4 regions of the Thalassospira sp. MCCC 1A02898 genome follow, and region 3 is predicted to be linked to each of the others. Evidence: riboswitches for the same ligand, from Rfam matches in the RefSeq annotation. Region 3 holds a riboswitch; each other region holds the start of a gene.
What was found. Region 3 has a riboswitch for cobalamin ahead of AUQ41_RS18135 (DUF4198 domain-containing protein). Riboswitches for the same ligand answer to the same signal wherever they lie in the genome.
Positions count from the first base shown of each region.

Region 1 (4,201 bases), on a different contig from region 3:
GGGGCCATTCGGGACCCAGAAGGCGGCAATGTTATCGTGGATTTCATCGTCGGTCGGGATTTCGATCAACTGAACCGCACCGTCATTCCACTCGCCTTGCGGTTCGACCCACAGGCTGGGGCGGCGGTGATAACGCACACCATCCAGATAGTTTTTCACATCGCGATCGCGCTGCATCAGACCAAAACCACGCGGGTTATTGTCACCAAACGCTGATGCGCGGATGGTTTCCGGGTTGTTCAACTGTCGCCAGATGCGTTCGCCGCCGCCGGTCCAAAGCTCCAGCCCGTCGCTGTCATGTACTTCCGGACGCCAGTCAAAGCGGAACGATTTGTTCTGTTCGGAATACCAGAACATGCTGGTCAGCGGTGCGATGCCAAGCCGTTCGATGTCTTTGCGCAAGAACAGATGTTTTTCGACATCCATCGTGACCCCTTCGCCGCGATAAAGCAGGAATTTATAAGCACCCGTGATGCTGGGCCCATCCAGCAGGGCATAAACCGTCACAGGGTCTTCGGGATTTTTGGCTGGTTCGATAAAGAATTGACGGAAATCGGGAAATTCTTCGGGAACCGAGGTCGCCGTATTAACCGCAATGCCGCGCGCCGACAGGCCATACTGGCCTTCATCCCCAATGGCGCGGAAGTACGATGCGCCAAGAAACGCTGCCCAGTCCTGGGTTTTCCAGTCATCGCGTGCCTGATTTTCATGCAGGCGGAAACCGGCAAAGCCGCTATTGGCGGGCAGTTGGCGGGCAATGCTGTCTTCGGGCATGTCAAAGTATTCGGGCTTGTAGATCACTTCGCGTGCCTGACCACTTTCCAGAAGATACATATGCACCGGTTTGGCGAAATACATACCCAGATGGAAGAAGGTCAGCGGATAGGTGCCTGATCCATCGGAAAACGGCGAATGGTCGCGTTTGTAATGCAGCTTGCCATGGGTGTCGTAATCGATCTTGCCGACAATTTCCGGGTTTGGCGCAACGGGTGCTTCATATGCCGATGTGGCCATGGATTTGGCGCGTGCAATCAAATCGGCAAAATCAAACGGCTGTGCCGAACCCAGATCAAGGCCGTCGACATCTGCCAAAGCATGCTGATAGATCGACATTCCCGGCAGGATAAGACCGGCTGCCGCGATGGATTTCAAAAAGCGTCTGCGTTCAACAGAAGTCGTCATGTTCATCACATTCCTGTGGTTTGAGGTGTCGGGAAAGCATACCCGGCAGTGTGGAGGTAATCGGGATGAAACATGGCAAATTCAAGGTCGTATCAATTGCTTTTTATGCATGGAGCCTTGGCGTTAATGCCGCTGGTGGTCTGCCAATTTCCTTGACCGTGTTTTTGGTTTAATCTAACCGTGACGTGTCGGTATCCGAATATCGGATAAAGGGAATTCGAGATGGGCCGAATATTGGCTCATTAACCGAAGCTGCCCCCGCAACTGTAGGCGGCGAGCATTTTTCTGACCAATGCCACTGGGATCAACCCGGGAAGGCCAGGGAAAATGCGTTGACCCGTAAGCCAGGAGACCTGCCGACACGAAGACGACGGACCGGGCGGGGTGCCCCGGAGAATGTCGGTACGTGTCTTGGCCCAACAGTTTAGCCCAGGTTTTCTAAGCTTTAAGGCCGGCATCTTCCGCCATCTCCTGACACTTTTGCCAGTCCATTGACAGCAGCAAAAGTGATGTTATGTTATAACATAACATTTGACGATGTATTGAAACTGGATCATCCAAAGCGGTCCCGGATCAACGCATCAGCAAGAGGGAACTAAAAGTGATCAATCACGATAAACGTGTACTGGCGGTCGGGGTGTTTGCCGCTGGTCTTATTTCTTCTGTTTCATTTGCGTCCGCAACCGAATATCCGCTCAGTATCGAGAACTGTGGGACTATGTTGCAATTTGATGCGGCCCCGGATCGCGTGGTGTCGCTGGGCCAAAGTACGACCGAAATTCTTTATTCGTTGGGCCTGGCCGACAAGGTCAAGGGTACGGGTGTCTGGTTTGGCCCGGTGATGGATGAATTCAAGGACGTCAACGCATCTGTGCCGCGTCTGGCCGACAATGATCCGGGGTTCGAAACCGTTGTCGCGCAAAAGCCGCAACTGGTTGCCACCCAGTATCAGTGGCATGTCGGGCCCAAGGGCACCGTCGGCACCACCGAACAGTTCAACGAACTGTCCATTCCGGTCTACACAGCACCTGCTGATTGTGTCGGCAAGGACAATGCCGGTGGCGGTGACGGGGTGCGGCATGAAGGCTTCACCATGGATCTGATTTATCGCGAGATTTCCGATCTGGCGCAAATCTTTGATGTCGAAGATCGCGGCAACGCACTGATTGCCAGCTTGAAGGAACGTCAGGCGAACTCATTGGCGCGTGTGACGGCAAGCGGCCATGACAATGTTTCTGCCGTCTTCTGGTTTTCCAGCCCTGAAATCAACAGTGATCCCTATGTGGCGGGCAAAAACGGTGCAGCGGGCTATATCGCAGGTAAACTTGGTGTTCGCAACATTATCGACAGTAATGAAGAATGGCCGACCGTTGGCTGGGAAACCATTGCGCGCGCCAATCCTGATATCATCGTGATTGGTAAAATGGGCCGTCGGCGTTTTCCGGCCGATGACTGGCAGGTCAAGATGGATTTCCTGAAAACCGATCCGGTCGCTAGTCAGATGAAGGCGGTGCGCAATGGCAATATCGTGGTGATGGACGCCCAGTCGATGGATCCGACCATCCGCCTGATCAATGGTATTGAAACACTTGCCGCAGCCGTCGAAAGACTGAGTGCTTCGAACTGACCTGCACTGCCAAAGGCACCTGATATGCCCGGAGAATTCAATGTTTGAAACAACGCCAGTGCAGCAGCCGGTTCAGCCACCTCGGCAATCGCTGGCGGGGCGGGCATATCTTGTGCGGGCCGGTGTCAGTCTTGGCGCCCTGGTTTTGCTTGTTGGCGTCATCGCGATGGCCGCGGCCAAGGGGGAAACGCACATTCCCCTTGGCACCGTCTTTCAGACCATTGCCAATCATCTTTGGCAGGCGGGCTATGACGTTGATCCGATTGATGCCGGGATCATCTGGAATTACCGGATATCGCGCGCCATGGTGGCCGCGGCCTGCGGGGCGTCCCTTGCGCTATCGGGCGCGGTTTTGCAGGCGCTTTTGCGCAATAGTCTCGCGGATCCGTACTTGCTGGGCATATCGGCCGGGGCATCGACCGGTGCAGTCAGCGTTGCCATTCTGGGGTTCGGCGCGGGGATGGTTTCCCTGTCGCTTGGTGCCTTTGTCGGTGCGCTGGTGGCATTCGGGTTTGTCGCCCTTTTGGCCATTCCGGCCGGGCGCGGGGCCGGTGCCATCATTCTTGCCGGGGTTGCCGGATCGCAACTGTTTAACGCATTAACGTCATTCATCGTGACCAAGGCCGCCACGGCGGACGAGGCACGCGGGGTGATGTTCTGGCTGCTTGGTAATCTAAGCGGCGTGCGCTGGCCTGATGTCTATCTGGCGCTGCCGGTCGCCGTCATCGGCTTGCTGGTCTGCCTTTGGTATTCGCGGGCGCTCGATGCCTTTACCTTTGGCGTGGAATCGGCGGCATCCCTTGGTGTGCCGGTGCGTCGGGTTTATGTGGTGTTGATTGCCATTGCCGCCTCGATGACGGCCGTCATGGTCAGTATTGTCGGGGCCATCGGCTTTGTCGGATTGGTTATTCCCCATGCCGCACGGTTCTTTGTCGGGACACGGCACGGATTTCTGTTGCCGGCATCGGCCCTGATCGGGGCGGTGTTTCTTGTGGCGGCCGATATTGTATCGCGCATCATTCTTGATGGTCAGGTCCTGCCCATCGGGGTGATCACGGCGCTGATCGGTGCACCGGCCTTTGCGATCATCCTGTGTCATGGGCGGGTATTGCGATGAGCCTTGAATTACGCAATGTCGGCTGGAATGCCGGATTCAAAAAAATCATCAGCGACGTGTCGCTTCGCGTGACACGGGGAGAGTTCCTGGGTGTGATCGGGCCAAACGGATCTGGCAAAACCAGTATGATGTCGGTCTTGGGCGGTATTCGTGCGCCGTCGACCGGGCAGGCATTGCTGGGGGACCAACCGATGAAGAAAATCGGTCGGCGCAACCTTGCCCGTCATATCGGCTTTGTCGAACAACAGGCCGATACCATCGACCGTATTACCGTG
Region 1 is NZ_LPXK01000009.1:30,463-34,663, forward strand. It holds gene AUQ41_RS06850 (glucan biosynthesis protein) at 1-1,182, opposite strand, end outside; cobalamin riboswitch at 1,355-1,558, shown strand; gene AUQ41_RS06855 (ABC transporter substrate-binding protein) at 1,784-2,809, shown strand; gene AUQ41_RS06860 (iron ABC transporter permease) at 2,850-3,926, shown strand; gene AUQ41_RS06865 (ABC transporter ATP-binding protein) at 3,923-4,201, shown strand, end outside.
Region 1: another riboswitch for cobalamin. It lies ahead of AUQ41_RS06855 (ABC transporter substrate-binding protein); the one in region 3 lies ahead of AUQ41_RS18135 (DUF4198 domain-containing protein).

Region 2 (4,201 bases), on a different contig from region 3:
CCAGTTCCAATTCACGCTTGAATTTAACTTTTCGTATATAAGGCGAAGTAAATTCTCGGAATTTTGCGGTCCGCCTTCGATCAGGTAGCGCCAGATATTCTGATATTCGCGCCCCTTAACGGTCGAAAGCGTCAAAAGCTCCGCATCGGGTTGATCATCACCGGGCAACAGGAGCAATGGGATGTCCTTGGCACGTGCAAGTGCAACCAACTGTTCAATGCCATAATCCCAATAGCCGCGCCCGCCCAGAATGCGCACGATGATGAATTTGGCATCGGAAAGTACATCGTCGATATAAAGATCGACCGACATGTTGTGGCCGAGCTGCAGCAAACTTGCCAGACGCAGTGACGGGGTTTCATCGCCAAATGCATCGACCAGCCGCGCTTGCGCCCCGGCAAGGCAGGCCAGCTCAGACTCGGCCGCAGACAGGATCACCACATCGCCGGGTTGCTGTCCAAGGTCGACGGCCTCACTGCCATCTGTCACCATTCCGGGCTGGGCTGCCAATAGATGCATCGCGCGATCCGTATCCTTGTGCGTTTGGTCTTCAAACAGGCCGAAACCGGATGATTTTTAGCATCCGGTTTCAGGTGAGCTCGATCAGTTTAAATTGGATCAGGCGGCCTTGATGGCGGCCTCGATCGCAGCGCGATCCAGACCATGCAGGCCAATCACCACCAATTCCGAGCGGCGGTTTTCGCCATCGGCCCACGGACGGTCAAAATAGCGCTGAAAACGTTCACCAACACCCTGAACCACATGGCGCATCGGTTTGCCGGGCACATCCAGGAAACCCTTGATGCGCAGCACGTCAAACTGACGCACGACATCAATCAGGCGCTTTTCAAGGCTGGCCGGATCACTGATCGCGTCAAGCGAAACGACAAAACTGTCGAAATCATCATGATCATGTTCGTGACCATCGTCATGATGGCTTGGACGACTATCGAGGTCATCCTCGGCTGCGGCCCCCAGACCAAGCAGGATGGCATTTTCAACCCGGGAATGTTCGGTCGCGATAATCTTGACCGACGGCTTTTTCAGCTCTGCGCGGATATCGGCTTCGACCTTGCTGCGTTCAGCATCGGTCAAAAGGTCGGTTTTGTTGAGAACCACCATATCCGCACAGTGAAGCTGTTCTTCGAACAGTTCTTCAAGCGGGCTTTCATGATCAAGATTTTCGTCTGCTTCGCGCTGGGCCTGTACCGCATGATGGTCATGGGCAAACAGCCCATCACGAAGGGCAGCGCCATCAAGAACCGCCACAACACCATCAACGGTCACACGCGACCGGACTTCGGGCCAGTTAAACGCCTTTACCAGCGGCTTTGGCAGGGCAAGACCAGATGTTTCGATAACGATATGATCAGGCGGTGTATCACGATCAATCAGGCCCTGGATGGTTGGCAGAAAGTCATCAGCCACGGTGCAGCAGATGCAGCCATTTGCCAGTTCAACAACGTCATCCTCTTCGCAGCCTTCAATGCCACAGCCATTGATGATACCGCGATCCACACCTAGATCGCCGAATTCATTGATGATCAGCGCAATGCGTTTGCCATTGGCATTTTCCAGCATGTTGCGGATCATCGTTGTTTTGCCAGCGCCCAGAAAACCGGTAATGACGGTTGCCGGGATTTTGCCCAATTGTGCCATTTCTGAAATCCTTAAAATTCAATTCTTTATGTTACTATTTGACCTGCATCGGAATGCCGGCCACCACAAGGGTGACCTTGTCTGCAAACTCGGCAATGCGTTGATGCAGGCGTCCGGCGTGATCGCGAAAGGCCCGCGCCATCGCATTTTCCGGCACGATGCCAAAGCCAACCTCATTTGAGACAAGCAGCACCGGCACATCAAGGGTTGGCAGCAGGTCACAAAGAGCTGCGATCTCGGCATCAATGTCGCGGTCTTCAAGCATCAGGTTGGTCAGCCACAAGGTCAGACAATCAACCAGAACAGGCTTGCCGCCTGTGACATTACAGGTCTGCAGTGCCGAACAAAGTTCGACCGGTTCCTCGAGTGTCTGCCAGAGATCGCCGCGTGATTGTTTGTGAAGATCAATGCGGTTGGCCATTTCGTCATCCCAGGCACGCCCGGTTGCGATATATGTGCCACCGCCCGCCTGATTGATGATGTTTTCGGCAAACCGGCTTTTGCCGGATCGCGCCCCGCCAAGGATCAGATGCGTCCCGCCAGAGGGGCCGTCAGGGGGTAAAGTCTGGGTCATCCCGTTTCTTCCTCGCCATAGCCTCCCACCGAGGCCCGATTGCGTCGTCACCTTCCTTCGAATAGTGACACCTTCGGCAGGTTTCCTGGCTGCGGGCATGAAAGCGATCCGCCTTCCCGGTTTCCCGGTGGCTGGTCTGGCGCATTGGCACCGACCCGGATCTCCCAACCCGATACAGTTGCGGGGGCAGCATCGGCCTTGCACCGATTTCCCATCACCGAACGATGCGCCGAACCTAGCAGGTTTGCAAAAAATGCCAAAGGTCATTCTCGGCACTTAACCCTTCGTTACCACCCCACCCTAATCGGAAGGTCAGTATTTGTAAGAATTGTCTGCTTGAGAGGTCATACCATTTCAGCCAACATCAAACCGTTGCGTTGGAACTAGGGTCAGGACCTATTAATTTGGTTTGAATGGTTAAACAGATTTGCGCGGATACGCGGAGTAAAACTGCAGGAAGATATTTATCTTTCAAGGTTTTACGACAAAGTAGCCCGTGCAAATCCGATTAATCCGAAGGACAGGCGTTATATTTGCAAACTCCAGCGTCAAATCCCTTGTGCGGGATACCAACCCGCCCGGCGGGCTTTTCCTTGGATTTCGCAAATATAACGCCTGCCATTCAAATCAAATTAATAGGTCCTGACCCTAAAGACGGAACAATCCGCAATCTGGCGAAAACCCGGGAAGTAGACTCATCACCCGGCTGGCTGCAGGAAATACTGTACCGAAACTCTTGGGGTAATCTGGATTTTTCAAGACCAATGGCAATACGTTCTCACCTATCCAAAATCCGACAGATGAACGCGCCAACCTGGACCACATCGTCTCGCAAGGACATGTGGCTGGGATTGCTGGACCGTCTGAACAGTCCTGATCGGTCATTTCAGGATTTTCTTGAACAGCACGCAACCGATGGCGAGATCACTCTGGCACGGCGCGATGTGCGTGACATCTTTGCCGAAGATGCCTCAAAAGGTGTAATCGCAACCATCATCTGGTCCCATGAACGCGGCATTCGCGTCAATGCGCTGTCGTTGCTTGTGCGCGATATGCCAACCCTTGTGACCCTGATGTCGATCTCGGATTTCGGACAGGACGAGTTGAACGAGCTGCTTTCCCAGCCAGGCATTTCTGTTCCGACTGCCAGCAAGATGTTGTCTGCCTGCGGCAAGACTTATTGCGGAATGCCGGCTGCCATCATTGATGACACCATCATTCAGGTAATCGAAAACGCATCCTTTGCCAGTGATTTCCCGAATGTTGCCAAATTGCGAAGCAAATCACGCAGCCGTCCGATGCCCTATTATCAGGCCTATCTGCGCGATGTTTTCGACATCTGCGAAAAGCATGATCTGAACCCGGATATGATTGACCGCTATCTGGCAGAACACGCTCTTGATGACATGGCATCCGATATCGAGCTGGCCTCTGCCTGACGGAAAACCCCGTAAGCTCCTTAAAACCGCTGATTGACAGCGGTTACGCGCCAGCCCGGTTCGTCGACCCCGTCGATATATTCAAGCGTGGTCAGCCCCAACGTGTCGATATGAAATGCCAATGCGGTTTCAAGGGATAAACCCAACGCATTGGCCAGCATGGCGCGCACGGTGCCGCCATGAACGACGGCGACAATATCCTTGCCCGCCCAATCCGCACTCAATCGTCCAAAGACGGGGCCGACACGACCAACCACATCGGCAAAGCTTTCACCCTTTGGGGGATGTTGGCGGGCGAAGTCGGTCCAAAACCGTGTTGTTTCCCCCTTGGGCAGATCGTTCCAGTTCTGCAATTCCCAATCACCAAAATGCTGTTCTGCAAAGCCGCTTTCAGCCTGCGGCGTTACGTCTTTGTCCATGAAGGCCTGCAGACTGCGCGCCGTATCATGCGTACGTGATAGATGGCTGGTCACCCAGACGGCATCGACCGGCAATTGTCTGGCAAGGGCAGCCAGTGCCTTATCATCGG
Region 2 is NZ_LPXK01000001.1:243,683-247,883, forward strand. It holds gene cobN (cobaltochelatase subunit CobN) at 1-519, opposite strand, end outside; gene cobW (cobalamin biosynthesis protein CobW) at 619-1,659, opposite strand; gene cobU (bifunctional adenosylcobinamide kinase/adenosylcobinamide-phosphate guanylyltransferase) at 1,694-2,233, opposite strand; cobalamin riboswitch at 2,291-2,482, opposite strand; gene AUQ41_RS01090 (hypothetical protein) at 3,034-3,672, shown strand; gene AUQ41_RS01095 (histidine phosphatase family protein) at 3,693-4,201, opposite strand, start outside.
Region 2: another riboswitch for cobalamin. It lies ahead of cobU (bifunctional adenosylcobinamide kinase/adenosylcobinamide-phosphate guanylyltransferase); the one in region 3 lies ahead of AUQ41_RS18135 (DUF4198 domain-containing protein).

Region 3 (4,201 bases):
TCTGCCGCTGCGTCATATGCATCCCAAGCTGCAGGAGCTGATTGGATTGCGTCCACTTCTTGGATTACGCAGTCCAGTCAATACGTTACTGCGTTTGCTTAATCCTCTGCATGCGCGTGCAGCCTTCCTTGGTGTGTTTCATCCGGCGTTTCTTGATGTCCATCGTGAAACCGGCAAGCTTTTGGAACTTCCACGCATCGGTGTGATCAAGGGCGGTGGCGGCGAAGCCGAAAGAACACCCTATAAGCATGTCGATCTGCGCATGCTTGATAATGGTGAGCTCAATGATGTTCGCTGGCCGGCATTGCTGTCAAAAACCGAAAAGGATGGCGAAGACCAAAGCCCTGTATCGCTGAAGCACTTTCTGGCGGTCTGGCGTGGCGAGGTGGAAGATATTCCGGCCGAAGCCAAGATCAAGGGCAGTGCCGCCATGGCAGCCTTCCTTGCCGGCAAGGCGGATTACATGGATGAGGCAGAAAGCCTTGTGCAGGGCTGGTGGGATAATCGCGACCGTGATGTTGGCTGATGTTCCGCGATCAAGTGAGATGAAATGAAAGGGACGGGAAACCGTCCCTTTTTTAATGCTCAGAACGATGATCCGGGCTCTTTGAGAAACGCCACTTCCTCTGGCGTCGATGGACGGCCCAGTATTTCATTGCGGTGTGGATAGCGGCCAAACCGGTCAATGATCTTTTTGTGTTTCAGCTCGAACTCGTAATTGTTCTCAAGGCCGGGCTGTGAAAACAGGTCAACCGCCACTTCATGGATGATTTCGGATTCCGAGTGCATATACGGCATATACAGGAATGCCTGTTCCTGCGGTGTGACCAGTTTGCGATCCAGCTTCAAGGAAACAGCCTCCTGCGCCAGCACCAATGCCATTGGATCTGATGCAAAGGACTGTGGCTGATCGCGGTACATATTGCGTGAAAACTGATCAAGAACGATGATTTCGGCAAGTCGTCCATGGGCGGTTTTGCGCCAGTTAAAAAGCTCTCCGGCCGTGGCGGCGGCGTGAAAATCGGCAAAGCGTTCCGCGATATGGCGATCCAGGGCTTCATCCTTGATAAACCACTGTTTTTCTTCGAGTTCCTTGAACCAGAAAACAAGAACCGTTTCAGGTTTCATAATGTTTCCACCCATCTGATTGCAGGCTTTCGGGGCCCGTCGGCAAAATTGCGCGTGATCTTCGCGCCCGGTTTAAAGCGCGTCAAGCCATCCGCAAAAAGATTGTCACGGACCTTGGGGCAGGGAGTTGACAGCAATCCGTCCGACGTGGATTATGACATTGTCTTTGGTGTTGATCCGATTGGACCAACTTAAAAGGGAACGTGGTGCGTCATGCATGACAAAGCCACGGCTGCCCCCGCAACTGTAAGCGGTCAGAGCATTGCATATGCCACTGGTGCAAACCGGGAAGGCGCATTGCTTTTTAAACCGTGAGCCAGGAGACCTGCCTTTGACTGCCGGGTGCCGATTGCCCGGTATGAAACTGTTGGACGCCGGGGTGAGCGTCAGGTTGCAGGGGTACAAACGGTCTTTTGAAGATCCGCAATCTTGCTTCCAGCCATCCTATCGTTCTTTGTCCTGACCCTGTGCGCTGGGCCTTTGGCCTGCGTGCATCGTTTGAGAAAGAGACGATTATATGTTTAAGACCCTTGGCAGGCTTGCGATTGCAAGCGCCTGTGTGCTGTCGGCGGCCATGCCGGCGCATGCGCATTTTCAATTAGCCTATACGCCGGACGTGAACGTGACCAAGGCCGGGGATCAGCCGGTTAAGCTGATTTTCTGGCACCCGTTTGAAAACGGTCATGTCATGGATATGGCCGAGCCGCTTGAATTTTATGCGGTTAATCGCGGTGAGAAACTTGATCTCAAATCAACGCTTACGCCGATTACTTTCACCGGAATTGCCAACTCGGCAGCGGCCTTTGACGCAACTTTGACTCTGCGCCGCAGCGGTGATTACGTCATGGTGGTGGTCCCCGCACCGTATTATGAAGAAAGCGAAGATATCTTCATCCAGCAGATCACGAAGTCCTATGTAAACCGCAATGAAATTCCGACCGACTGGATGGAACCGCAAGGTCTTAAAACCGAAATCCTGCCGCTTAATCGACCAACCAACATCATTGCCGGTTCGACCTTTACTGGCCGAGTGTTAAGCGAAGGCCAACCTGTGGCCGGTGTTGAAGTCGAAATCGAATACATGGCCGCAGAACCCGATATGGCCAGCAACACACCCAAAGGGCCAACGGCATCGCCAATGCCCGGTGGTGCGGTTGTGGTCATTTCCGATCAAAACGGGTATTTCACTTTTGGTGTCCCCAAGGCAGGTTTTTGGGGATTTGCAGCACTTGGCAGCGGCCCTGACAAAGAATTTCAGGGCAAGGAACTTTCACAGGATGCAGTCCTGTGGGTTCGCGCCTATGATGTGAAATAGGCGAGGGACAAAACAGATGCATATTGTTGATGGTGCGCTGGCACCGGAAGTCTTGATTGGCGGGGGTATTCTTGCAATTGCCGGACTTGGCCTTGGACTGCGGAAACTGCCAATCGATAAAATTCCTGCAACCGGGGTTTTGTCGGCAACATTCTTTGTTGCCTCGCTTATTCATGTGCCGGTGGGACCATCCAGTGTGCATCTGATCATGAGCGGTCTTGCCGGGCTCGTGCTTGGCTGGACCGCGTTTCCGGCACTTTTTGTCGGTCTCCTGCTTCAGGCCGTTTTCTTTGGCTTTGGCGGTTTGACGGTTCTTGGCGTCAATACGGTCAATATCGCCTTTCCGGCTGTGCTGGCGGGCCTTTTGTTCCGGGGAATGGTGTCGCGCAGCAGCCCGGTCACGGCGGCCGTGCTTGGTGGATGTGCTGGTGCGTTTTCCATCGCGCTGACAACGGTGTTTGTCGCGATTTCGCTTGCACTCAGTGGTGATGCATTTGTTCCGGCGGCCAAGCTGGTCTTCTTTGCCCACATTCCGATCATGGTGGTCGAAGGGTTGGTGTCAGCGGCATCGGTGTATCTGATCGCCAAGGTCAAACCGGCCTTGCTGCAACCCGCCGATCAGACATCCGGTTTTGAGATGCAGGCGACAGCATCCTTGCGTGCAAAGCAGGCGGGCGAGGCATCCAATGGCTAGATCACTCATGCTGGTCTGTGCCCTTGGCATGCTTGTGTATGGCGCAGCACCTGCACAGGCGCACAAGGTTATCGCATCCCTGTTTCCAAGTGGTTCAAACATCGAAGGTGAAATCGGTTTCTCCAACGGTGTCATGGCCGAAAACACGCTTGTTGAGATCTTTGATCTTGATGGCAACAAGATTGATGAAGTTACCACCGACGGCGACGGTTTTTTTGTCTACACGCCAAGCCAACAGATTGATCTGCGTTTTCGGGCCGATCTCGGGGCAGGGCACGTTGCCGAGGCAACCTTTGCCATTGCGGACCTGACGGATGTTGATGCGGCTGTACAAACAGCATCGTCAAAGGCGCCGACTGCATCGAGGGCAGGATCAAACGCTGGGCCTGCAATTTCCCGCGAACAGGAAGAAATCATCGCGACCATCGTGCGTGACGAATTGCGTCCTCTCAGGCGCGAGCTCACCGCCTATAAGGAAAAGAATGATCTTCAATCGATTCTGGGCGGCATTGGCTATATATTCGGTGCCTTCGGGATCATTTATTACATCGCTGCGCGACGGCTAAGAGCAAAAGCACCCAACGCATGAGCCACCTTTTCGGACATGACCAACCCCTGAGCGTTCAGGCACATGGCGGACAATCACCGTCATTCGTCGGGACGTTCGATCCAAGGGTACGTGTGGTCGCGGCCTGTGTTTTTGCAATTGTCGTGGTGGCCCTGCATCAGATCGAATTTGCACTGGGTGCCCTGATATTTGCCGCCATTACCATGAGCCTGACGGACTTGCCGCTGCGCGTAACCCTGAAACGCATGGCAGCCATGGACGGGTTTATCATCGTCATGTTGATAATGTTGCCGTTTACGACCCCCGGAACACCGATGTTTTCGGTGCTTGGGGCAGAGGCCAGCAAGGAAGGCCTGATGCATGCCATCCTTGCTGGCATACGGGCCAATGCGGTTGTCCTGATGATGCTTAGCCTTTTGTCGGGTATGACGCCGGTGACACTTGGCCACACGCTATATCGTTTGAAATGTCCGCCGGTTCTGGTGCATCTGATGAT
Region 3 is NZ_LPXK01000013.1:307,320-311,520, reverse strand. It holds gene AUQ41_RS18145 (glycosyl transferase family protein) at 1-526, shown strand, start outside; gene AUQ41_RS18140 (DUF924 family protein) at 586-1,128, opposite strand; cobalamin riboswitch at 1,279-1,476, shown strand; gene AUQ41_RS18135 (DUF4198 domain-containing protein) at 1,646-2,443, shown strand; gene cbiM (cobalt transporter CbiM) at 2,460-3,137, shown strand; gene AUQ41_RS18125 (cobalt ABC transporter permease) at 3,130-3,726, shown strand; gene cbiQ (cobalt ECF transporter T component CbiQ) at 3,723-4,201, shown strand, end outside.

Region 4 (4,201 bases), on a different contig from region 3:
AGCACGAACTATGGCGCAAACTTTATGACCGCCAATCGCGCATTTTGCCCGGCTATGCAGCCGAGGATTACATTCGCAATCTGATGAAACTTGATGCGGCGGATCAGATTCCGCATTTCGGCCGGGTCAGCGAGAAGCTCCATGCGGCGACCGGTTGGCATCTTGTCGCGGTTCCGGGGCTGGTGCCTGATGATGTGTTTTTTGACCATCTTGCCAATCGGCGGTTCCCGGTCACGGTCTGGCTGCGCAAGCCCGAGGAAATGGATTATCTGGTCGAACCCGACATCTTCCATGACTTTTTTGGTCATGTGCCGATGCTCTATGACCCGACCTTTGCCGATTATCTGGCGGCCTATGGCGCCAAGGGGCCCGAGGCCATTGCGATGGGCGGCCTTAAACAGTTGGCCCGGATGTATTGGTACATGGTCGAGTTTGGCCTGATCATGACCCCGCACGGATTGCGCGCCTATGGGGCAGGCATGTTGTCATCGCAAACCGAAACCATCTATTCGGTCACCGATCCCACGCCAAACCGGGTGGCGTTCGAGCTTGAACGCGTCATGGGCACGGATTATGCGATTGATGATTTCCAGAAAACCTATTTCGTTCTGGAAAGTTACGATCAGTTGTTTGACGCGATGAATGTGCCAATGGCCCCGATCTATGATCGGCTCGCCAAGAAGCCTGCGATTGATCCGGCAACCACCTTGCCGACAGACCGGATTTATCATGTGCATGGGGCCGCAGACAGCATCATTTCGCTGGGCGAGGAGACCCACAGGACCCACAGACAACAACGCCCTGCGTGAGCAGGGCGTGGCGATCCGTTTAGGACTGATCAAGGCAGGGCTGGTCTCCCAGCACTCCTAGCAGGCACTGATGGAATGACCCAGCACCCGATTGAGTTGCTCAAGCACCACTTTCGGGCTGGCGTCCTTGCTAATGAAATCGGCCGCCCCAAGCGCATCGGCTTGTGCGCGGGTGTCGGCATCATAATGGGCCGAGAAGAAGAAAACCGGCACGTTTTGGCTGTTGGGATAGCGGCGGCGAATTTCGCAGAACGCTTCAAAGCCGCTCATACCCGGCATTTCAATATCAAGGATGATGGCACGGGGATAAAGCCCGTCCAGCTGATCAATCAGATCATCGGCACAATCAAAACCGGCCACGTCATATCCTGCCCGACGCAACACTGTTTCAAGGGCTGCCTTGGCGCTGGGACTGTCGTCGGCGAACGCAACCAGTCCATCAGGACAAAATTGCGACGGCATGGCGCTGAGCGCGTTCATGGATGGCGATACTCCGAGTTTTGGGACAAGTCCAAACTGACAGACGAAAATGTCAAATTGGTTAAACCCGCCAAATTTTTGCCACGCAATGTTCCGGCTTCACCCCGATCTCGCACCCGTGCCGCGAAAGTATAAGGCCGCAATGATCGGAACCATGCGGCGCGCAAACCACGAACAGACGTGCAAAACCCCAATGTTTCCGCCGACATAACGTTACGGAAACCTGATTTGTCGGGATCGATATCCGTCTAAATAGGTATTTCCATGCCTATTTACGGAATTAGGGACAGGTGCTATAAACCGCCATGTCGCGAATGTGACCGGAAAATAGGATCGGGAATCCGGTGCGGCCGTGCCTTAGCGCACTTTGGCCAAGCCCGGAACTGCCCCCGCAACTGTAAGCGTAACGGCCTTTCTGCAGGCTTTCTCGCGAGTCAGAATACCGATGGTGTTTTCTTGGCATGAAATGGGCCGGGCGGGGTGTACCGGGTACTGGGAATCCGTAGTAGAATAGAATTTGGCAACGTTCCGTGCCCGACGCCATATAAAGACCCCATATGGAGTCGCATCAAGGCCGGGACACACCAAGCCGGGAGAAACCATGTCCGACCCGCTAAAGCTCGCATCCGAATTTCCATCTGCTGATTACGCAAGTTGGCGCAAGCTTGCCGAGGAGGCCCTTAAAGGGGCGCCGTTCGAAAAGAAGCTTGTCACCAATACGCTTGATGGCTTTTCCGTTCAGCCGATCTATACAAATGACGATCAGGATGACGCGACCCGGCTGATCCACGAAGTTCTTAATGCCACGGTCGAGCCGCGCGAAACCGTCACCGGGTGGGATATCCGCCAGCTTCATACCCATCCCGATCCCAAGGCCACCAATGCCGCGATCCTTGAGGACCTTGAAAATGGGGCGACCTCGATCACGCTAAAGCTTGACGCCGCCGCCCGCGCCGGGCGCGAAATCAGTTCTGCCGAGGTGGGCGTGGACGGAATTGCCATCCATTGTCTGGCCGATCTCGATACTGCCCTTGAGGATGTTTACACCAACCTTGCCACCGTCGGCCTTGACGCCGGGGCGGCAGGTGTTCCGGCCGCCGCACTTCTGGCAGCCCATATCGCAAATACCGATGGTGCCGACGAAGCCGCACCGGCCTTTAACATCGACCCGATCGGGACGCTGGCATCTACCGGCACCCTGCCCTGCGGCGCGCAGGACGCGGTTGATCATACGGCAAGCGTTGCGGTCGAGCTGATTGATCTGTTCCCGCTGGCGACCGCGATTTCGGTGAATGGCGCGCCATATTACAATGCCGGGGCCACCGATGGTCAGGAACTGGCCTGTTTGCTGGCAAGCGGGGTGACCTATTTGCGCGCCCTGACCGACGCCGGGATGGCGCTTGATCAGGCCGCGGGTGCGATGGTGTTTAACGTTGCCATCGGCACCGACTTCTTTGCCGGGATCGCCAAGCTGCGTGCACTTCGCATGATGTGGAGCCGCGTTCTGTCGGCATCGGGTGCCGAGGATGCAACGATTACGATCAATGCGGTTTCGGCCGAAATGGCCCTGACCAAGGTTGATCCGTGGGTCAATATGCTGCGCACCACGGTGACAAGCTTTGCCGCCGGTCTTGGCGGTGCGGATAGTGTGACCTGCCTGCCTTATGATCATCTGATTGGCCTGCCAGATGGCTTTGCGCGTCGTATTGCGCGCAACACCCAACTGATCTTGCAGGAAGAAAGCAACGTGCACCGGGTCATCGATCCGGCTGGTGGTTCGTGGTTTATTGAAAACCTGACCAAGGAATTGGCGAAGGCCGCCTGGTCGAAATTCCAGTCCCTTGAATCTTCGGGGGGTATTCTAAGTGCCCTTGCCAATGGCAGCCTGAAGACCGAGATCGAGACCGTCTGGAATGCGCGCGAAAAACGCCTGTCCACCCGTCGTGATCCGCTGACCGGTGTGTCGGAATTCCCCAATATCACAGAAGCCAAGGTAATCTGTGAAAAGCCGGACCTTGAGACGATCGTTGCAGATGCCAAGGCCCGCCAGACCAAGTTTGATGGCACGGTCGGCAACAGCCTTGATGCCATGATTGAGGCCGCCCGCGCCGGTGCCACCATCGGGCATATGTTTACCGATCTTTATGGCACCAGTGCCGCGACATGTATCGGTGCCATGCCTGCCCATCGCCTTGCCGAACGTTACGAGGCACTTCGCAAACGGTCTGATGCGCACGGATCCTTCCCGCAGGTCTTCCTGGCCAATCTTGGCAAGATCGCACAGCACACGGCACGCGCGACCTTTGCCCGCAACTTCTTTGAAGCCGGCGGGATCGAGGCGATCACCAATAACGGCTTTGCCAATGCGGATGATGTTGCATCCGCCTTTGGCAAAAGCGGGGCGAAGATCGCCATCATTTGCGGATCAGACCCGCAATATGCCGACATGGCAGCCGACGTTTCCAAGGCACTGAAATCCAAAGGAGCCAGCATGGTTTATCTTGCTGGCCAGCCGGGCGATGCGAGGTCGGCTTACGAAGCAGCCGGCATTGACGAGTTTGTCTTTGTCGGGGCCGATGTCCTTGCCATTTGCGGTGCTGCACTTGATCATCTTCTTGGCAAACAGGGGGAGAAATAACCATGACCCGCATTCCTGATTTCTCCGACCTTCCGCTGTTTGACGGCGCATCCGCCGGTGCCAAGGACCCGTTTGAAAGCACGCCCTGGACCACGCCAGAAGGCATTGATGTCAAATCATCCTATGGCCCCAAGGATCTGGATGGCATTGATCATTTAAACACCATGCCGGGCATGCCGCCGTTTTTGCGTGGCCCCTACCCGACCATGTATGTGCAGCGTCCCTGGACGATCCGCCAATATGCCGGTTTCTCCACCGCCGAGGAATCCAACGC
Region 4 is NZ_LPXK01000001.1:840,229-844,429, reverse strand. It holds gene phhA (phenylalanine 4-monooxygenase) at 1-809, shown strand, start outside; gene AUQ41_RS03770 (response regulator) at 867-1,289, opposite strand; cobalamin riboswitch at 1,576-1,755, shown strand; gene AUQ41_RS03765 (methylmalonyl-CoA mutase family protein) at 1,891-3,927, shown strand; gene scpA (methylmalonyl-CoA mutase) at 3,930-4,201, shown strand, end outside.
Region 4: another riboswitch for cobalamin. It lies ahead of AUQ41_RS03765 (methylmalonyl-CoA mutase family protein); the one in region 3 lies ahead of AUQ41_RS18135 (DUF4198 domain-containing protein).